DNA from 3 places in the Virgibacillus ainsalahensis genome. Region 3 is predicted to be linked to each of the others. Evidence: riboswitches for the same ligand, from Rfam matches in the RefSeq annotation. Region 3 holds a riboswitch; each other region holds the start of a gene.
The links. A riboswitch is a leader RNA that binds a small molecule or an ion and turns the genes downstream of it on or off. The one in region 3 is predicted to bind S-adenosylmethionine.
Positions count from the first base shown of each region.

Region 1 (7,325 bases), 800 kb from region 3:
ATTATCGAGAAAAGGTTGATGCTTCATGTCGCGAGGTCGATGATTTCCAAGAAAAATGCGATGCTCCCTTAACTCCCGAACGATATCATTATCATAGCCCGTTACAACCCCCTCCCTTACATAAGATATACTGGTCCTCACAATCCAATAGGCATACATACTGGTGAGGAGTGAGGAAGGAAAGCAATCTTTCTTCAGAGAGGAGGGACCATTGTACTACACCTTTTTAGAAAAATATGCTACACTAGGAATAAATAAAATATTTTGAAAAAACAATAACTAATTTAACATAAAATGGAGTGAAACAAATGAGCAGTATCGCACCTAGATTAAAAAAACTACGAGAAGAAAAAGGATTGTCACCGGAAGAGTTGGCTGATGAATTAAGTTTTACAAAAAGTATTATATGGAGCTATGAGCTGGGTAAGAAGGAACCTGTCATCAGTCATGTCAAAAGGATCGCAGCATATTTCGATGTAAGTGTGGATTATTTAAAAGGGTCAAATGGAGAAACCCCTACTATAAAGTTGGAGAATGCAAAGGACCTTGAAGATGTCACCTTGTATTTGGATGATATGGAACTGACGAATGAAGAGATAGAGGATGGATTGGCTTTCATTAGAGCGAAACGGATGATGAAGAATGGTATGGCAATGTAAATAATAAAGAAGGGGGAATTTCACCCCCACCAGCATTTAATTGATTGAAAGACATGGGGTATATGTATTATTATAGATACAATAAATGATTGGAGGGTGGCCAATGAACGCGTTAGAGATGTGGGAAAAAGTACAAAAGCGCAACTTTGAATTCGAAATACACACAGTCCCCAGAAACCACCAGGAACCATTGTGGTTTGCCGTGGTTCCAGTTGATGATGCATTAATTATTAAACCAGCAACGTTTAAAAAGCCAAGTGTCAGTATCTCAAAGAACCGGAAAATCAGTTTCAAAGAATTCGAGAGGGTTCACGTTTTCTATGACCGTTGGAAAAGCGGGGAACCGGGTGTGAGGAAAGAAGCATCCTATGTCTCAAAAAACACGGCATATATTTTTGCATTGGTTGCCAGGTTTGAAAAGCTGGATCCAGTGAACGGCTGAGCAATTTTGAACAATACAATTTCATATAAGTGTTTTTAGTATTACTGCTGTCTTTCTATTTAGAAAGGATAGCAGTTTTTTTGGCAGTTAAGAAAATATAAAACTTTCTTACTGCATAAGTGCGGGCTTTTGCAATTCGCCTAACCTATAGCGAACGCCAAGTTTTCTAAAAAGATAAGATTTTTTAAATATTTGGCAGCATATCATTTCCTCGTCAGTAAATGCCTCGGCCAGCTCCAGCGCTTACCCCGCCTGAGGTCTATTAAGTAAGAACTCCCTCATGAGCAAAGGACGCGCATGTTGAGTTCTTACTTAAGGGTGACCAAGGCGCGACTTGAGCTTTTGTTCTGTTCCAACAAAATAGCGTTTTAAATATGGGGGATCAGGGAAAGAATCTCTGAAAACAATAAGAGATATACATGTGAAAGCAAGGAGAATGATCATGTTCTTTAAGTTACTCCCATCATCCATGAGAAAATATTTTCTCATGTCAAAACGCCAGCGGCATCATGAACTGCAGCTTACCCTGTGGCGTACACCACTTATGTATGTTGCCATCGCATTCTTCTTGGTGGTATTTACCGTATTGCTTGATGCCGGCATGGGGTTGGCGAAATATACAAATAATAATTTTCAGGCAGGGTTTGAAACGACACGATTGTTAATTAGCTCGCTCATTGGCGGGATTTTAACCTTGAGTGCGTTTACACTGAACTCTTTGCTTGTTGTTCTTACAACGTTCAGTGGGCAGTTTTCACCGAGGATGTTGCAAAACTTTGTGAAATCTAGACAGACTCAACATATTTTGGGGATTTTTAATGGGAGTTTTGTTTATGTTTTAATCATGTTTCTTTTTATAAGCAGCCAGCCGGTGGATTATTATGTTGCGGTACCTTTTGCAACGACAGCTGTGGCGTTTGTTACAGCGGTTACGTTTATTTATTTTATCAATCATGCTACTGCCTGGATGCAGGTGCATAATGTAACAGACGATATGAAACAGGTTTCCCAGGAAATCATAACCGGCTATTTGAAACAGGATTTGGAGGATTTTCGTACAGAAGAACCCGGAGATTTACTAAAAAATTATCGCGATCAAAACAGGACGGTCCGTTCACCAATTTCCGGGTATGTTCAATTGATTAATTTTTACGACTTAATGGAAGAGGCTAAAAGGGATAATATTCTGCTGGAGATGGAGACCCGTATCGGGAGTTTTACGCTGGAGGGCAATGAGTTATTTTCATACTGGGGCCCTGGCGCTCACCGTATTGATGAAGAAAAATATAAAAACATGATCACTATCGGGAATAAAGAAACAGAAATTCAGGATCTCCGGTTGGGACTAGGCAAATTATCCGAATTGGCGATAAAGGCAATAGGGAATGATGATCCAAAAACAGCTACGAACAGTATCAATCAATTGACTGATTTAATGCTGACAATGGACAGGAATATTACGTTTACTCCATATCTGGCGGATGAAAATGGTCAGGTCCGGTTAATTCTGGGGATGGATACGTTTGAATTTCATCTTTATCAGGGCTACGGCATGATCCGTCATTATGCCCAAAAAAATTATCCGATTATCACAGAAATTATTTCATCCCTCGGAGATCTTGCTGAATCGGTGAAAGCTTCCAGACATAAGACGATTTGGGAGTTTGCCGAAAATACAATGGACCACGTCTCTACGGAATTCATTTTTGATCTGGATAGGAAGATACTGTTAAAAAAATTATGGGATCTTGCTGAAACGACTGGACATATGGAGGCATACAACAAAATTGAACTTAAATTAGAAAATAACGCAGAAAGCTAGTTGCTTGCTACCCTTTCTAGGGGCAAACCAACCTTAAAAACCAGAGAGGCTTGTGGAAGATAGCTGTTGTAAGAAACCTTAACTGTTAATAGCGGTTTGGGTTTTTTGCTTCATTTCTTATATGCTTCTAGTGAGGGTTCTAATGTTTATTTCTGTTCATGGAAGGAATACTATAACTACTTATAGTCAAAAGGAGTGAATAGTATTGAGTCAAAGTGAAATTAAATCAGCTGTTGAAAATATTCTTGAAAATAGTCATGTCGGCCCGATGGCAACGGTAAAGAATAATAAACCTCATTCAAGGTATATGACTTTTTTTCATAAAGATATGAAACTATACACCCCAACCAGCAAGGATACAGATAAAACGGAAGAAATCGAAGCAAATCCATTCACCCATATTCTGCTAGGATATGAAGGTGAAGGTTTTGGTGATGAATATGTGGAATATCAGGGAGAGGTTTCCTTGAATGATTCCGAAGCGATGAAAAAAGAGGTATGGAATGAAGAACTGAAGATTTATTTCGATGGACCTGATGATCCGAACCTGGTCGTATTGGAGATTGAGCCGGTTCAGGTCCGGTTGATGAACAAAAAAGGTGAGGATCCTAAGGAATTGAAATTTTAAATGAAACATGGTGCTGTCTCAGGAGGGTCTTCCCCCTTTTGGACAGTGCCATTTATATAATAGTGAAGAAAAGGTGATGGTATGGAGAAAGGGATGTTTCTCGATCGTGATGGTGTAATTAATGAAGTGCTCAGCAGCCGTGTGAAATTTGTGAACAAACCAAAGGATTTTTATTTGCTGGAAGGTGTTGGAGAAGCGGTGAAAATCTTTAATGATATGGGATTTAAAGTGTTTGTTGTAACGAATCAGGGAGGAATTGGCCTTGGATTTATGCAGGAAACTGGATTGCAGGCGGTACATAAAAGGATGGAAGACGATCTGAGGACTTTTGGTGCAAGTATCGATGATATCGCATACTGCCCCCACAAGCCAAAGGCGGGATGTTCCTGTCGCAAACCGAAACCACAAATGATACTGGATCTTGCCCAAAAGTATGCTATTGATTTGGCGGAAAGCTATATGGTTGGTGACCGCCTACCGGACATTCAAGCAGGGAAGGAAGCTGGTGTGCGGACAGTACTTGTTGGTGAGCGAATGGAAAACAAGAAGGAAGCGGATATGAATTTTGGGGATCTTTTATCGGTGGCGAAATGGATGTGGGAAGAAAGACAGGGTAATGTCCATTCGAAATAATTTGTCCATACCAATTGCGCAAATATTTTATTAACTCTATAATAGAATACATTATTATATGATTGTAGAGGGAGAGATATCAGTTGCCGATAAATGTACCGAAAACTTTGCCTGCAACCCAGCGATTAAAACAGGAGAAAATCTTTGTGATGGACGAGGACCGGGCAAAATCCCAGGACATTCGCCCACTAAATATACTTATTCTAAATCTGATGCCGGAAAAAGAACGAACGGAATTACAACTTCTGCGGTTATTGGGAAATACACCATTACAGGTGAATATTTCTTTCTTGAGAATGGAGACACATGAATCCAAAAATACCAGCACCTCTCACCTGGATACGTTTTATACGACCTTTGAGGAAGTTAAAGAACGCCGTTTCGATGGAATGATTGTTACCGGTGCCCCGATTGAGCACCTGCAATTTGAGAACGTGGACTATTGGGAGGAACTGACGGAAATCATGGAATGGACGAAACAGAATGTGACTTCCGTTTTGAACATTTGTTGGGGCGCCCAGGCTGCATTATATTATCATTACGGAATTGGTAAAAATGAGCTGTCGAAAAAATTAACCGGTGTTTATAAGCATCATATAGCGGATCCAACGATAAATCTTGTACGTGGTTTTGATGAAGTTTTCCGGGCACCGCATTCTAGATACACCGAAGTTCCCATAGAAGAAGTCAGACAGGATCCACGCTTATTCCTGCTTTCTTCCACCGAAGATGATGAGGCATTTATTATCCTATCTGAGGATGCAAAACATATTATGGTTACCGGTCATCTAGAGTATGATGCCACAACGCTTGCGGAGGAATATGCACGTGATCTTGATAAAGGACTGGACGTCGATTTACCGGAAAACTATTTTCCTAATGATGATGTAAATGAACAGCCACGAAACACATGGCGTTCTCATACACATCTGCTTTTTTCAAATTGGCTGAATTACTATGTCTACCAGCAAACTCCATATCAATGGGATTAATATAGTCATAACGAGAGTGACGCAGCTTAATTTGCGTTACTCTCGTTTCATTTCTGGCTGCCATCCGGAGACCATTTTAATTGTTGACTGTAAGGAAGAACAAGGAGAGTTCGTGGAAAATATTCTTTGGGAGCATTTGGCTTTGGGAGTCGGAAAAGTGAAGTGAAGGATTTATTTGCTGGCGAGTTGTTTTAGAGAAAATTGTCGAAATGTTTTGCTGTTTTTCACGAAAGCTGTTAATATATTAATTATAGTAATTTGCGATAATTAAATAGAAAACTTATCAAGAGAGGATGAGGGACTAGCCCGTTGACGCCTCAGCAACCTGTTTTAAACAAGGTGCTACTTCTAGCAAGTTGATGAAACTTGAAAGATAAGAAGACGACACAGTTATTAACAGAGCCTCTTCTTATTGGAAGGGGTTCTTTCTAATTTCTAAAAACTTTAAAGGAGAGGTAATATGACAACAAAAGTAAATCATAAAGCGCCATTTAAAGGGGATCATGTTGGAAGCTTCCTGAGACCGGAACGGATTAAGCGGGCGAGGGAACAAAGAGGAAAGGCGGAAATTACCGCAGAACAGCTGCGTCAAATCGAGGATGAAGAAATTCGTAATCTTGTGGAAAAGCAAAAGGAAGCAGGACTTAAGTCAATTACGGATGGAGAGTTTCGACGTGCCTGGTGGCATTTTGACTTTTTAGAGAATCTTGTAGGTGTAGAAGGCTTTGACCCAGATACAGGGCTGAAGTTTGATGGGATTGAAACAAAGAAACATTCCATCCGGGTTTCCGGCAAGGTCGACTTCAGTGAGGAGCATCCATTTCTCGACGATTATAAATTTCTACATAGTATTGTGGGAGAGAATCATGTTGCTAAACAGACAATTCCAAGTCCGAATATGCTATTGGTTCGTGCAGGAGTAGATCCAGAGCTTTATGAAAACATTAACGCTCTTGTGCCGGATGTTATCAATGCCTATAAAAAAGCAATCCAGGCATTTTACGATGCGGGCTGCCGCTACCTGCAGCTTGATGATACGTCCTGGGCTTCTTTTTTATCAGAAGAAGGGGAAGCATCATTAAGAGAAAGGGGTTTTGAACCTGCCAAGTTGCGTGAAATCTGTAAACAAGTCATCAATGAATCAATAGCTGATCGTCCGGACGATATGCTGATCACGATGCATATTTGCCGAGGCAATTACCGGTCCCATTATTTCAGCTCAGGATCTTATGACGCTGCATCGGAAACGATTTTTGGGGGGCTTGCTGTCGATGGGCTTTTCCTTGAATTTGATGATGAACGTTCTGGCGGTTTTGAACCGCTTCGATATGTAAACAGGGATGATATCCATGTGGTACTTGGATTAATCACTTCCAAGTTTCCAGAGCTGGAAAATAAAGAAGCAATCAAAAAGCGAATCCAGGAAGCAGCAGAATATGTACCATATGAGCAGCTTTCTCTCAGCCCGCAATGCGGATTTGCTTCAACGGAAGAAGGAAATAACTTAACGGAAGAAGAACAATGGAATAAAATCCGCCATGTTGTTGATATTGCTGAGGAAGTTTGGAAATAATAAGAAATGACAAAACAAATAATTAGCATATGGTAACCCGGGTGGCCACATCACTCGGGTTATTTTTGAGTGGGGATAAGCTCCGACCAGTATAAGAAGTTAGGGTAACATTAGTATAGGGAAATTTGTCTCTATCCTCCAAACTTTCAAAATCTTCTCGTGGTCCCGTATTTTTGCTATACTAGATGGAATGAAGAGAAAAATTGGAGTGATCTTATGTGTTAAATGTTTTCAAAATAATCATCCATATCGCTGCTTTATATGGTTTATATACTGTAGGGACGTGGATTCAGCAAATTTTTAACCTTTTTATACCGGGAAGTGTCATCGGGCTGATTCTTCTGTTTATTTTATTGATGACAGGTACTATCAAGACGGCTTGGGTTGAAAAGGGTGCACAGTTTATGATTAAGCATTTGGCCTTGTTTTTTATTCCTGCCACGGTCGGAGCAATGAATTATTTTGATTTGTTTGCGGGAAAAGGACTGCTTCTTGTGATTATCGGACTTTCCAGTACACTGATGGTGATGGTTTCTGCCGGCCATGTGAGCCAGATGTTCATGCATAAGAGGGAAA
Region 1 covers NZ_AP043943.1:3,718,012-3,725,336, forward strand. Annotated here, with positions in the region: gene ACZ427_RS18455 (hypothetical protein) at 1-72, shown strand, start outside; gene ACZ427_RS18460 (helix-turn-helix domain-containing protein) at 309-659, shown strand; gene ACZ427_RS18465 (hypothetical protein) at 763-1,101, shown strand; gene ACZ427_RS18470 (DUF2254 domain-containing protein) at 1,544-2,923, shown strand; gene ACZ427_RS18475 (pyridoxamine 5'-phosphate oxidase family protein) at 3,129-3,551, shown strand; gene ACZ427_RS18480 (D-glycero-alpha-D-manno-heptose-1,7-bisphosphate 7-phosphatase) at 3,633-4,184, shown strand; gene metA (homoserine O-acetyltransferase MetA) at 4,268-5,176, shown strand; SAM riboswitch class I at 5,454-5,556, shown strand; gene ACZ427_RS18490 (5-methyltetrahydropteroyltriglutamate--homocysteine S-methyltransferase) at 5,637-6,749, shown strand; gene ACZ427_RS18495 (CidA/LrgA family protein) at 6,968-7,325, shown strand, end outside.
Region 1: linked by a shared signal. The riboswitch ahead of ACZ427_RS18490 (5-methyltetrahydropteroyltriglutamate--homocysteine S-methyltransferase) and the one ahead of ACZ427_RS14255 (carboxymuconolactone decarboxylase family protein) in region 3 are both predicted to bind S-adenosylmethionine.

Region 2 (7,325 bases), 720 kb from region 3:
ACTTCCAAATGGGTAGTGTAATGGCACTACAGTTTGGTGCAATTAACGCAATTATATCAGCTATATACGCAATTGTTGTTGCCGGCATATTGGGAACATTTATTGCATATCTATCTGCAAAATCGGGGATGAACGTAAACTTACTATCCCGTGGTGGCGGATTTGGCTATATTGGAGCGTCTCTAACCTCATTTATCTATGCCACGAATTTTATTATGTATTGTGCGCTGGAAGGCATGATATTAGTCACTGCCGTCCACGAATTCTTCCCAGTTATCCCACAATGGGCGTTAATTATTTTCTTTGGATCACTCGTCATTCCGTTAAACTGGTTTGGGATCAAGCAATTGGATAAACTGCAAAAATGGTCGCTGCCTTTGTTCGGCGTTTTTTTAATTGCAGCAATCGTAATGGCCTCAATGACACCTTCCCTCTATGAAGGTAGCTTCTGGACCTATATGCCAGAAGGGGTTCAAGTAGGTGGTACAGCGCTATTGCTTTGTATCGGGATGCAGCACGGGATCATGGGACTGACACCGTTGCTCGCTTCTGATTATGCCCGTTTTCTTAAACCGAAAGATACGAAATTTGGCATCTTTGCCATTGGCTTTATTCCGCAAATCTTCTGTTTTGGTGTGATGGGAGGTCTTGGTATCTGGTTTGGTGTTCGCCTGGGAGAACCGAATCCTGGTGTATACATCGTACTACTGCTAGGTATCTGGGGTGTTTTATTTACAATGATCACACAGGTAAGAATCAATATTACCAACATCTACAGTGGTTCTCTTTCCCTGTCTTCCTTTTTTGAAAACATCTTTAAATTTACACCGGGCAGACGTTTCTGGGTAGTTATTACAGGTATCTCTGCGATTGTCTTAATGCTTGGTGGCATCGTGAATCATCTGGAAATGGCAATGACATTCCAAGGGGTCTTTTTGATGACATGGGCTGCTATTCTAGTAACAGATGCGGTCATCGTCAAGCGAATTCTTAAGATTGGCCCAGGCTATTATGAAGCCAAACAGGAAAACCTGCATAAGTGGAACCCTGTTGGTGTTGCATCATTATTGATAGCCAGTGGTTTAGGAACAATTGCTGCATTAGGCTATATGGGTACGTTCCTGCAAAGTACTGCCGCATTCTTTGCAGCAATACTTGCAGCGATTCTTACCGTAGTCCTTGCAATTACAACAAAAGGTAAATTCTATATCATAAAAGAAAACCCTGATGTTCACAAACAAGATTATATCGCATAAAAATAAACCCTCTACTCGTGTGAGTAGAGGGTTTTGTTTTTATTATTTTTGATTCTGATCATATTTTACTGCTAAATCGAAATGGTGTTGTTCATGGATTGCTACTAAGTGAATGCTTTGAATGACGTTTGGGTAGTGGGCAATCGGGTCGGGATAGCGAATTTGGCCGGCCACACGTTCATCGATAGCAGCAACTTTTTCCTTCAATTTGGCTGTTTCGGTGTTGAGCAGCTGCCAAACCTCTGTGAAGTGGTATTTCTGACTCAGATTATTTGGCGGTATTAACAGAAAAGGCGCTTTCATTGGTCGTTTCTTCGTTTGCTTGTATTCCTCATAAATATTATGACTCTTTGTTTGATACGGACGTTTCTTGCGTAGATGTGCATAAGGCTGCATCACTGGAAGATAAAAAATGGAAACCCTTCGCACTAACCTTACCATAAGCACGAGATGATAGACTGTCTCGCCAATCGACCATTTATCCGTTAGTGGACGTTCCCATGCGTCCTCCACCTTTTCATCTATGTACCGAAAAAAATCATTACGTTGGTCTTCTACCAGCTGAAAATAAAATTGCATCTGCTCACTTTTCAAGGGATATTCACCTTCTAAACCTATAATGGATATTTCGTTCTCCTTGTGAAATCTGTTTATCTACGACTTACAATTCAATGCCTTATTCCGCAATTACCTGCCCCGTTCATGAAAATATTTATTGCACAAATTCAATCGTTTTAGCTGTTCTCTCAGCAGTTGCTTTCCCCATTATTTGCTCTACAAGGTAGAGTGCCATATTAATTCCTGAAGAGACCCCGCCGGAAGAAATGAAGTTACCATCATGCACAACTTTACTATCGGATAAAACGCGAATATGAGGATACTTTTCTTGTACAATTTTCAACGCTGAGTGGTGGGTAGTAGCTTTCTTTCCATCTAATAATCCAGTTTCACCTAATATGTACGCTCCGGTGCAGACGGAACAGATATATTCAATCGTTTTATGTTTCATCATCCAATCTTTTATCTTTCCCTTTGATTTAAAACTCCTGCATTGCTACTCCTCCTATGTATATAACTATTTCTACGCTATTGACCACATTCCTGCTTATTTAACAACTCTGCTATTACACTGAAATAAATTTCATGCAAAAATCGCTTGACTATTCTACTAATTCTGATAAGATTAATGACAATTACATAAATAGCTACTTCTTATCCAGAGAGAGGGAGGGACTGACCCGATGAGCTCTCGGCAACCGGTCTTAGAAGGGATTTTCCCCTTTTAAAACACGGTGCCAATTTCAGAGGAATGAATGCATTCCGAAGATGGGAAGGGGACGTGATGTCTAAGATTACCGCCCTTCCCCTTCATGGAGAAGGGCTTTTGTGTAAATAATAATAAAGGAGCGGATTATAAATGGCTGTACAAACAGTTAAGGCAAATGCAACACTCAAAGAAAATGTATTGGTGGAGACAGAAGCAAGGGGCCACAAACTGACCATTGATGAGCCGGCAAATCTTGGTGGAACCGACAAAGGCATGAATCCAGTGGAGGTGCTACTTTCCGGACTCGGCGCATGCCAGTCCATTGTCGCCCGTACCTATGCGGAAAAATTCGATATCAATCTGAACGCATTTTCCGTGGAGCTGGAAGGTGACATAGATCTTGACGGATTCCTTGGCAAAAGTGATGTCCGCCCGGGCTTTTCCACCATCCGCTATACCTACCACATCGAGACAGATGCACCCGAGGAGAAAGTGAATGAGTTTGTTGCATTCATCGAAAAACACTGCCCTGTCGGTGATACCATCGCCAACACAGTAGAAGTTGTATCTGGAGGGGTAGTGATCGAGAATCCGGTTGGGCAAAAATAAACAAAGAGCGCGCCGATTCATGAAAAGCAGATGATCTCAATCTATTGAATAAAACAGAATGCATCTTTCTTTATTATGTAACCACGAATAGTGTTATAATTAACTCACAAAGGAGGATGATTTCTATGTTGTCAAATAAGTTACAAGAAGCATTAATTAACCAAATGAACAACGAGTTTGCAGCATCCCATGAGTACATGGCGATGGCATCCTACTGTGAAACGAACAGCTATGATGGTTTTGCTAATTTCTTTATCCAGCAGGCGAAGGAAGAGCGTTACCACGGCATGAAAATTTACAATTACTTGAACGATCGTGGGATTCATGCGAAGTTTAAAGCACTTCCTGCACCGAAAAATGATTATGGTTCCGTTCTGGATACGTTCAAAAAAGGCCGAGAACAGGAAAGAGAAGTAACAAAATCATTCTATGAAATATCAGATATTGCAATGGATGAGAAGGAACATATGACATTATCCTTTGTCAGATGGTTCCTGGATGAACAGGTTGAAGAAGAGTCCATGTTTGAAACGCATATTGACTATATGGAGCGTATCAAAGATGATAATAATGCACTGTTTATCTATGAACAGCAGCTTGCCAAGCGGGAGTTTGACGAAGAAGATTAATTGGATAGATCAATAGAAAACTGCACTCCAAATCCGGGTGCAGTTTTCTATTGATCTGTAAAAATACCTATGGTTATTGATTCAATTAACATTCTCCAGGAATCGGGACTCATCGGGGGGATGAACGACTGAACGAAGAAGAAAAGCTGTCATTCGGTCACTCATCATGGGGATGAACGACTGAACGAAGAAGAAGAGCTGTCATTCGGGCACTCATCAGGGGGATGAACGACAGAACGAAGATGAAAAGCTGTCATTCGGGCACTCATCAGGGGGATGAACGACTGAACGAAGAAGAAAAGCTGTCATTCGGGCACTTATCAAGAGGATGAACAACCGAACGAAGAAAAAGAACCGACATTCGGGCACTTATCATGGGGATGAACGACTGAACGAAGATGAAAAGCTGTCATTCGGGCACTCATCAAGAGGATGAACAACCGAACGAAGAAAAAGAACCGACATTCGGGCACTCATCAAGGGGATGAACGACTGAACGAAGATGAAAAGCTGTCATTCGGGCACTCATCATGGGGATGAACGACTGAACGAAGAAAAAGAGCTGTCATTCGGTCACTCATCATGGGGATGAACGACAGAACGAAGAAGAAGAGCTGGCATTCGGGCACTCATCAAGGGGATGAACGACTGAACGAAGAAAAAGAGCTGTCATTCGGTCACTCATCATGGGGATGAACGACTGAACGAAGATGAAAAGCTGTCATTCGGGCACTCATCAAGAGGATGAACAACCGAACGAAGAGAAAGGGCCGTCATTCGGGCACTCATCATGGGGATGAACGACTGAACGAAGAGGAAGAACCGGCTTTCGGGCACTTATCAGGGGGATGAACGACTGAACGAAGAAGAAAAGCTGTCATTCGGGCACTCATCAGGGGGATGAACGACTGAACGAGGAGAAAGAGCCGGCTTTCGGGCACTTATCAGGTGAATGAACGACCGAACGAAGGAGAGCTGTCATAATGATTGTATATCAACGAAAAATAGCATACCAATCACTATGCGATTTGGTATGCTATTTAACTTGTTCATTTACATTTGCAACATCTTTTTATTAGCGATTTGAAATTGCAGATCTGCTACATTTTCTATAAATTTTTTATCATGTGATACAAACAGAATGGTTCCTTTATAGGAAGTGATAAAGCGTTCCAGTGCTTCAATAGCACGGATGTCTAAGAAATTAGTCGGTTCGTCTAACAGTAAAATGTTATATTCCCCTAAGAAAAGTTTGCAAAGTTGTAGACGGGTTGCTTCTCCACCACTTAATGACTTCACGCTTTTTTGTATATCTGTTCCGACAAACATCATGGAATGCAAAACACTTCGCAGAAATCCTTCATCATATGCAGAGCGGTTTTTCACAAATTGCAGCACCGTTTCATCACTGGTAAATTGATAGCTCATTTGACGGAAGTAACCTATCTTTGCTTTTGGTGAAAGGCTTAAGCCGGACCCGTTGTTCACAATATGATGGAACAACGTACTTTTCCCACTGCCGTTGCTGCCGTTAATCGCTATTTTTTTACCCAACGGCATTTGGAAACTTACATCATCCAATAACACTTTTCCCTTGACACACAGTGTTAGTCTGTCTGCCATAATTGGAAATTTGTTATGCAATTCCAATGCTTTTGACTGGTGAAACACAATGGATCTTTCTTCTTTTACAGCTTCAACTTCCTCCAGTTTCTCCATTCGATGTTCAACTGCTTTTGCCGCACGCTGTATCGCTTTTTGGCTCGTGCCTTTCGATTTCGTCTCAAACATACGATTTGCTTTTGTTTTCGATTCTTTTTTCGACATCGAAGAAGACTTAGCTATTTTATCCGCTTTTTTCATCTTTTCTTGCGCCGCTTTTTCCAGTCGGCTCTTTTCTTTCAAATATTGTTCATGTTCCTGGTTTTGCTGCTGAACCTCCAATTGCTTCTGGGCCATGTATTCACTGTAATTTCCGGTATATACGTTTACTTTTCCCCCGTCCACTTCCCAAATTGTTGTAACAAGTTCATCCAGCACAGCGCGATCATGACTGATAAGCAGCAGTGCACCATAGTAATACATCAGTTCATCACATAAAAACGATATACCACTCTGATCCAGGTGTGTAGTCGGTTCATCAATGAATAAAGCTTCGTAGTAGTGTGTAAACAATTGTGCAAGCTTCAGTCTTGTTTGCTCACCACCACTTAATCCATCCGCATCGTCTGAGACATGCAATTTTCCCAGTAACTCAGGATCAGCCTCACGGGCTTTTGGCGCCTCCACTTGTTCAAAATAACCGAAATCCACGTGACGACTCACTTTTCCATGTGACGGTTGAACCGTACCTGCAAGTAGCTTTAATAGCGTACTTTTCCCTGCTCCATTTTTTCCAACGATACCGATACGGTCAAATTGATGTACTGCTAAACGTTCAATTTCTAATACCTTTTTATCTAAATAGTTAACTTCAACATTTTCTAATTCAAAACATATTTGTTCCATCTTTGCTACCTCCCGAAATTTGGTTATTTCGTATCGATAGCCAGGATCGATACGGGCTTCTACTTCAAGCCCGCATCAAAAAAATAATAAGAATTGCATCGTATTTTCCTCCCACTTCAATTTCTTCAAGAAAATAAAAAATCACAGACGGAATGCCTGTGATTGGAGAGTAAAGAGATTATGTCCGGTTTCTTGGTAAAGCTTACCACAAAAACCTTTTTTAGAAAAATTAAAAAAAGACAGAGGAATCCGCCTTTCTTCACATTACTTATATTTAAAATGAAGATTATTAAAAAAGGACAGACTAATCCCATTCACTCTGTTACACAAACAGAGCCTTTGACCCTATTCAATTACTGGCTCAAAGCTGGGAAACGTAGTCTCATAGCATGTGTCATTTTTTAATAATCCTCCTTTTAGATTTGTTTGAAATACATGATGAATTATAAATTCTACTTTAAGAAAAGTCAAGGTTATATGACCTGGACATGGTATCAAAAGTATTGAACCATAAAGTAGGTCCAATAATAATTTATCATTTACAATAGTGTGCGTCATACAGTATGATAATCTCAGGAGTTGATGAGATGAGCGACGCACATGAACATATAGATAAACTGATGCAGGAACTGAGACGTGGAACCATTACAATTGGGGCTCTGAGTCAGCTTCATGAACCTCAATATGGGTACTCCCTTGTTACTACATTAAAAGAGAAGGGCGTACAGGTGGAACCCGGAACATTATACCCGCTGCTGAGAAGGCTGGAAAAGCAAGGGCTTCTGGAAAGCAAGTGGAATACAAATGAGTCACGTCCAAGGAAATATTACCTATTAAGTGATACTGGAAAAGAAGTTTTAGATCTATTACATGATGAATGGCAGAGTATTGTAACAAGTATGGATAATCTAATGATGGAGGGAAGGGGAAAATATGGAAATGATTGACCGGTATCTTTATGCAGTCACCAAAAGACTGCCGGAAACACAGCGAAAAGATGTTGCAGACGAACTTCATGGTTTGATAGAAGATATGCTTTATGAGCGTGTCCAAAGC
Region 2 covers NZ_AP043943.1:3,633,973-3,641,297, reverse strand. Annotated here, with positions in the region: gene ACZ427_RS18085 (purine-cytosine permease family protein) at 1-1,256, shown strand, start outside; gene ACZ427_RS18080 (DinB family protein) at 1,299-1,835, opposite strand; gene ACZ427_RS18075 (DJ-1/PfpI family protein) at 1,969-2,268, opposite strand; SAM riboswitch class I at 2,466-2,589, shown strand; gene ACZ427_RS18070 (OsmC family protein) at 2,674-3,132, shown strand; gene ACZ427_RS18065 (ferritin) at 3,258-3,761, shown strand; gene ACZ427_RS18060 (Msr family ABC-F type ribosomal protection protein) at 4,815-6,269, opposite strand; gene ACZ427_RS18055 (PadR family transcriptional regulator) at 6,857-7,216, shown strand; gene ACZ427_RS18050 (HAAS signaling domain-containing protein) at 7,203-7,325, shown strand, end outside.
Region 2: linked by a shared signal. The riboswitch ahead of ACZ427_RS18070 (OsmC family protein) and the one ahead of ACZ427_RS14255 (carboxymuconolactone decarboxylase family protein) in region 3 are both predicted to bind S-adenosylmethionine.

Region 3 (7,325 bases):
TGATCAAAAATGAATGAAGAACATAAAGCACTTCCTGAAGAAGAAATACGTGCCATTTTGCGTGAGGAGCAGCCTTATATACTTCATAGAATTCATCTTTTCCCATTATGAGAGAATCGCCTTCTAGGAATTGATTATCTCCAGCATTTAAAATTGGTTTGTGTGTTTCAATTTCTTCTTGACCCCCCTCATACCACACAGTATTCCCGGCTACATATACGTTTTCTCATCTGGGTGTTTGAAGACAACTCCACCCATACATGAGCAGCAACTTCCAGTATTTTTCCTCTACCATGCTCGTCTTTTGTTTTGATTAATTTAATATCCTCAAAAGCTGTATCTTCTTGAAGAACTTCTACATTTTTGAATCCAGCTGTATACGAATAGATATATGCTTTTGGATATCCTTCATTAGTTGCAAAGATAAAGTCATTTCCTCATATGAATAAAATGATTTATTATCATTCATAATCTTATCTAGTTTTTGTTTATGTGACCGGCTGAGACCTATTTTTGCTACGCTTTTATAGCTTAAACTTCTAATCCTGCAATCCCGAAACCACCAGGTCCAGAATGAGTTGAAATCATAGCACCTGCCTGCATCCATTTTATATTAATGAAACCATGTTCTATTGCGATTTCATCCATTCGCTGCTTAATCCCTTCATCAAGACCGATAGAGTAGATTAAATAGAGTTGGTTCCGATCAATGTCGTATTGATTTAAATAGTCTCGCATAAGTTTTTCTGAAACCTTACTCATTTTTCCGCGATATTTTTTATTAGAAACAAGTTTCCCGTCGATTAATTCAATTCGAGGCTTTAATTTTAACAAAGCCCCACCGAGATAAGCCACATTACTTACACGTCCACCAGCTCTTAAAAATTCCAGGCTGCCGGGGACGAAAGCGAGTTTTGATTTAGGAATAATAGCTTTAATTTTTTCTACTAATTGATTAGGTTCCATCGTGGGTTCCTGCTCTATTAGTGTAACAGCATACATCACAATAGCGGTTAATCCACCTGTAACATTCAAAGCGTCAATGAGAAAAAGGTTGTCAAATTCTTCTGATGCAATCACTGCATTTTGAAAGGAGGAAGAGGCCTTTGACGTATAGCCATTATGAACAATGATGCAATCAGGAAAGTCTGCATTTATCTTTGTGAAAAAATTATGATATTCATGGGAATTTGTAGATGTTGTAGATGGTATATTTTTGGTACGGTCATAATAGTCATAGATTTCCTGTACGGGAAGGGAACCATCCAAATAATCCTCACCATCCATGATGACGTGCATTGGGACGACTTGAACATCATGTTCTAAAGCTAAATCTTCCGGTATATCTGCGCCACTCTCTGTCGATAAAATAATTTTTCTCATCATTTGCCCCCATTTCCATATAATCAAGCTGTTCCTGTGTCATTTTTATATACTACTATAAATATACACGAAAAGGGAAAGGGATACATGGTTTTAAAAAAATTGGGTTAGTGAGTGGAATGATGCAACTGGTATCTATGATAAAATGATAGAATGTATATAGGGAAATACAACGCACTGATTACCAATTTAGGAGTGGAACAACTTTGGACAAAAAAGATATAGCAAATATCCGTAAACAATTTAAAGTGGATAATGATTTATTGAAAATAGATGAAATTTTTAATGTGTACATCATGAAAGAATCCAGTGATATTTACCATCACCAGAGTTCGCCATTTGAAATGCTGGAGATTGATCAGAAAGAGTTGTTTATGGACAATTTTAAAAAAGTATTATCCGGTCAATTGGATGAAAAGTTATTTGAATTAAAGTTTCAGCGTGATGTGGAAAACAACAGTCAGCTCATTCTCCATCAAGGTCTTTTAAGTAATGATACAGAAGAATGGAAGGGGCATATGCTTCAGCTCGTAGAAAAAATGCTGAAGGATAAACAATACGAAATGGATATTGTTGTAACCTTTATTCGGGGAGAATATATGAAACCGATGAAGAACATGAGTGACGAGGCGGAAGAAAGTGAACGGGACAGGGTTTATTCCCATCCCTTTATTTTATGCAGTATGAACAAAACGCAGGATCCGAAAAAAGAATTACTTTTTGATTATGTCGAAAAGGAATTTAAATATAATATTGTTGTAGATCCAATTATCAATTTAAAAGCTCCCATATCAGGATTTCTATTTCCTTCTATCACGGATAATGCTGCGGATGTCAACCATGTTCTTTATTCGTCAGGGAAGAAGAATGAACTGAATTATCATTTTATAGAAGAAGTTTTAAATGCGGAAGAAATTATGACTGCTGCACAGGATAAATTAGTTTTTGAGGAAATTGTGAAAAACGTAGCTGGTGATCAAAAAATCAATACATCCACACTTTCGAATGTATACGAAGAGATTCATCGGGTCACAGAAGAACATGAAGAGGAAGATATACCGAAATTAGACTATAAAGATGTGGAACAGGTTTTAACAAGCAGTGGAATAGAAGATGTTAACACCGAAAAGGTTGAGTCCGCTTTTAAAACGGTGATTGATGATGAACGTTATGAGTTTAAAGCAAACAACATTGTACCGAAATATACTTCAAAATCTATCAAAATAGAGACGAAAATAGCGAATATCTCCATAAGTCCACAAGACTTAAGCCATGTCCGTCAAGTTCATTTCAATGGAAAACGTTTCTTGATGATGGAAGTGGAAGAAAACACGGTGATTGAAGGCTTTGAAATGATTCCGGAAGCTTTAATTCAACAAGCGCCGGAGGACAATGATACATCGGAGTAGAATGGGAAATATAACGCACTGTTATACTGATTGTAGTGCCAACACTATATTGTGGTTATATCATTTTTGTTAGATAAATTAGTGTAAAGTCAGGGTTTTCGCTATACTTCTAATATATTTCACTGTTTTCTTAGAGAAACTCTTGGTTTAACTGCTGAAAAAACAAAAACTTCACTTGACAGTTTTACTAGTATCCGATAAGATGTGAAGAAATCTTAAAAATTTAAAAATTAAATAAAGCAATTCCTTATCAAGAGTCGGGGGAGGAACTGGTCCTGTGATCCCGCAGCAACCGTTACTTGAAATACAGTAAAACGGTGCTAATTCCAGCAAGCATCCGCTTGAAAGATGAGTAAGTGTGTAAAGAAATTTAACCTCTTCCTCATCGGGAGAGGTTTTTTTCATTCTAATTGGAATAGATAGGAATCAATTACTGGGTATAATATTGTTTGAAAACCAAGTAATTTCATAAGGTAAGTTTAATTAATTTTAGGGAGGTGGTTAAAAAAGCAATAAATTACCTTCATGACCTGTCTATTAATTTATCACACATTACACATTACAAACCAAAATTAAAAATTTATGAGGAGAGATTACATTGACAAAGACTGATAGCTTGTACAAAAAATCGTATTTTAACCGGATTACTGAATTAAAGGAATATGCTCCAGAAGTATTTCAATCCTTTTTTGCATTTAATGACAAGGCATTGGCAAAAGGGAATTTGTCCGTAAAATCGAAGGAATTAATTGCCGTGGCGGTGGCACACATAACTGGCTGCCCGTACTGTATTGATTTACATGTGGGTAATGCAAAGAAAAATGATGCTGATAAAGAGGAAGTGGCGGAAGCTATTTTTGTGGCAATAGCATTAAAGGCAGGATCGGCAGCCGCACACTGTGTGAACGCCCTGAATGCATTTGACGGGCAAGGTGATGATGAGCTTTATAAAGCATCCTATTTCAACAGACTTAAGGAATTTGGTGAACTCAATGGTGATACATTCAAGGCATTTGCGGGATTTGATCAAAAGGCCATCAAGGCAGGTAAACTGACAGAAAAGGAAAAAGAGTTAATTGCAGTGGCGTCAGCACATACAACAGGGTGCGCTTATTGTATTGACTTGCATACGAAAAATGCTAAGAAAACAGGAGCAACTCTAGAGGAAATTTCTGAAGCTATTTTTGTAGCGGTAGCTTTAAAAGCAGGATCAGCAATTGCACATAGTGTGAATGCATTAAATGCTTACGACGAGGCTTAAGTCGTAAGCAAAGACCACTTAAAAACAAGGGAAAAGGAGTTCTAACAATGACAAAACAAATTCACTTAAATGGATTTATTCAAAATTCACCTTCCCCACACTCCACGGGATTGTGGAAACATGAAAAAGATCAGGGGACAAATCATAACCGACTGTCTTATTGGACGGAAACAGCAAAAGTTTTAGAACGCGGGAAATTTGATGCAATGTTTATCGCCGATGTTCTAGGGACGTACAGTGTATATGGGAATAGTCATGAAGCAGCTGCTCAACATGCTGTCCAACTTCCAGCCCATGATCCGCTGATCCCAATTTCCGCAATGGCCGCGGTAACTGAAAATCTTGGCTTTGCGCCAACGATTTCCGCTACATATGCGCAACCATACGCACTTGCGAGACAATTATCAACACTTGATCATTTAACGGAGGGAAGGGTTGCATGGAATGTGGTGACATCTTATCTCGAAAGCGAAGCAGTTAATCTCGGGCTTTCCGGTCGTCTTCCAAAGGAACTCCGTTATGACCGTGCCGATGAGTTCCTCGAGGTCGTCTATAAACTCTGGGAACACAGCTGGGATGATGATGCGGTTGTTCATGATCGAGAAAATGATACATTTGCACATCCTGATAAGGTTCGATTGATTAATCATGAAGGCGAATTCTTTAATGTACCGGGTCCGCATTTGGCCGAACCTTCGCCCCAACGTACTCCGGTTTTATTTCAGGCAGGAGCTTCACCAAAAGGACGCGACTTTGCGGCTAAACATGCCGAGGCTGTCTTTACCAAAAATCATTCGCTGGACGCATTAAAAGCCTATGTTGCAGACATCCGGAAGCGAACACAGGAACAGGGCAGAAACTCGGAGGATGTACTCATTTTTCCAATGATCCTGCCAATCATCGGGGCAACGGAAGAAGAAGCGTATGCGAAATATAGAGATTTGACCAACCATGTCAGCTATGAAGGAACAGCTTCTCTTCTTTCCGGTCACACGGGAATTGATTTTTCCAAATACGATCCAGATCAGTATATTGAAGATATAGAAACAGAAGCGGTTCAGGGAAATCTGGATATGTATACGAAAGATCCTAATAAAAAATGGACACTGCGGGAGGCCGTCAAAAATCACGGGCTTGGTAATGGCACCGTGAAGTTTATCGGTACACCCGAACAAATTGCGGATCGAATCGAGGAATGGGCTGTGGAAGGTGATGTTGATGGGTTTAATATCGCACAGACCTACTCACCGGATACATTTCGAGAGTTTGTGGATTTAGTTGTACCTGAGCTGCAGAGACGTGGCATTTACCGGACGGAATATGAAGGAAAGACGCTAAGGGAAAATATGTTTGGGAAAGGGCGTGCCCATTTGTCTGATAATCACCCAGCGAGAAAGTTTGCTGCCATTCAGTCGAAATAAGGGGGGCGAGTTGCCCCCCTGTACGAATGAACGAAAAAGTATACGTAAAGGAGGTCAGAAATGAGTACAATTACGCTGTATACATGGATTGGTTTTGCAATATTTCTTATTGTTATGCTTGTTCTTGGTTTCGTAAGTGCCAGAAAAACGAAGAGTGTCAGCGACTTTGCTACTGGTGGGGGAAACTTGGGGCCATATGTGCTCGGTCTATCCTTTGCTGCAACCTATTTAAGTGCCGCAACTTTTCTCGGCTATCCGGGCTGGACCCATGACTGGGGGTTATCCAATCTTTGGCTGTTTTTGGCTATGATTGGGGGCGGACCGATAGGGGTGTTGATGGTAGCCAAAAAGGTAAGAAAGCTGAATACGGAACAAAAATCACTTTCCCTACCGGACTGGCTCGGTGATTTTTATAATAGTGATATTTTAAGAGTGGGGACAGGACTGATTCTGCTTTTCAATATTTTTTATATAGCTGCCCAGTTTGTGGCGGGCGCACGAATTTTTGAGTATCTTCTAGGAATGTCATATACAAACGGATTAATATTCATTACAGCAATTGTTGTTCTTTATGTGTTTGCAGGTGGAGCATTTGCTGATATCTATACGGATGCCATCCAGGCGGTCATGATGGCGATTGCTGGTCTTGCTATATTTATTTCTGGGATTGTCATTTTTTGGGAGGGAGGTATAACTGCGACATTTACCGGCATTGTGGATGACCTCAGCGCCCAAAATGGAAATTTAGTGGAGGTATTTAATCCTGAGTCAGCTCATTTTTATTCCATTGGTGCAATCTCCGGTGCCATTATTATTCAATGGGCCTTTGCCTCCGCGCCGCATTTGTTTAATAAAGTGCTTGGTCTGAAAAATGAAAAGGATTTAGGAAAAATGATTGTGACCTATGTTATCACTGCTGCTTTCTGTCTACTTGTGCTATTTGGGGGGCTATATAGCAGAATGGCACTTGGTGATAATGTGGTGGAAGCTGACCTGGCATTAATGGAATATGCAGTTTGGGCTTTTCCTGCGATTATAGTAGCAATCTTTGGTGTGGTGATTCTTGCGGCGGCCATGTCAACAACAGATGGAATATTCGTGTCCATTTCGACCGTATTTGCCAATGATATTTTTCTGAAATACCTTGTTAAAAGAGGAATTATCAATATAAGTGATGAAAAAGCACAGAAAATGTCCCTGCAAATCAGTCGTTTGGCAGTTCCACTGGTAGGTTTAGCTGCATTTTTAATTGTGCTGCACCCGCCTGCTTATATGGGAGATGTCATGTGGATAGGGATTTCAGGCGTAGCTGCGGGAACGATGGGCCCTATTTTATATGCTATTTATAGCAAGAAGAAAGCTCCTGCAAGAGCTGCAGAACTGTCGATGACTATCGGTTTGCTTTCCTATCTGATTATCTACTTTACTGGTATCGTCCCAAGTACGATGTCGGCAGGAGCACTGGCTACTTTTATTGGTATTGCAACGATTGTGATTTTGGCACGAATACTGAAGAACCCTCAAGTTACTGAAGGGGAAAAAATAGAAAAAAATCAAACGCAGGCAAATTAGGGAAAGGGTGAGTTGTGATGTTTGTTAATCCAATGCTTTCCGTATGGTTGTATGGATTTATCACTAGTCTTATTATTATCGGTTTCTCACTTTGGAAATGGTATTTCGGCAAGTAGAAGGAGAAAGCAATGCAAAAGGAGTCAAGTTAGATTTAACACCATAAGGGTTTTTCATTAAAGGTTGGAATTTTAGGAATAGGTAGGTTACTTTGATAACTAATCTATTAATTTGGCGTATAATGATGGAGAAATGTAGAAAGTTGGAGGTTATACGATGACG
Region 3 covers NZ_AP043943.1:2,913,066-2,920,390, reverse strand. Annotated here, with positions in the region: gene ACZ427_RS14275 (hypothetical protein) at 1-13, shown strand, start outside; partial or broken gene ACZ427_RS14270 (MBL fold metallo-hydrolase) at 56-374, opposite strand; gene ACZ427_RS14265 (DegV family protein) at 532-1,383, opposite strand; gene ACZ427_RS14260 (DUF4317 domain-containing protein) at 1,590-2,792, shown strand; SAM riboswitch class I at 3,037-3,147, shown strand; gene ACZ427_RS14255 (carboxymuconolactone decarboxylase family protein) at 3,385-4,053, shown strand; gene ACZ427_RS14250 (LLM class flavin-dependent oxidoreductase) at 4,101-5,474, shown strand; gene ACZ427_RS14245 (sodium:solute symporter family protein) at 5,535-7,046, shown strand; gene ACZ427_RS14240 (CoA-acylating methylmalonate-semialdehyde dehydrogenase) at 7,320-7,325, shown strand, end outside.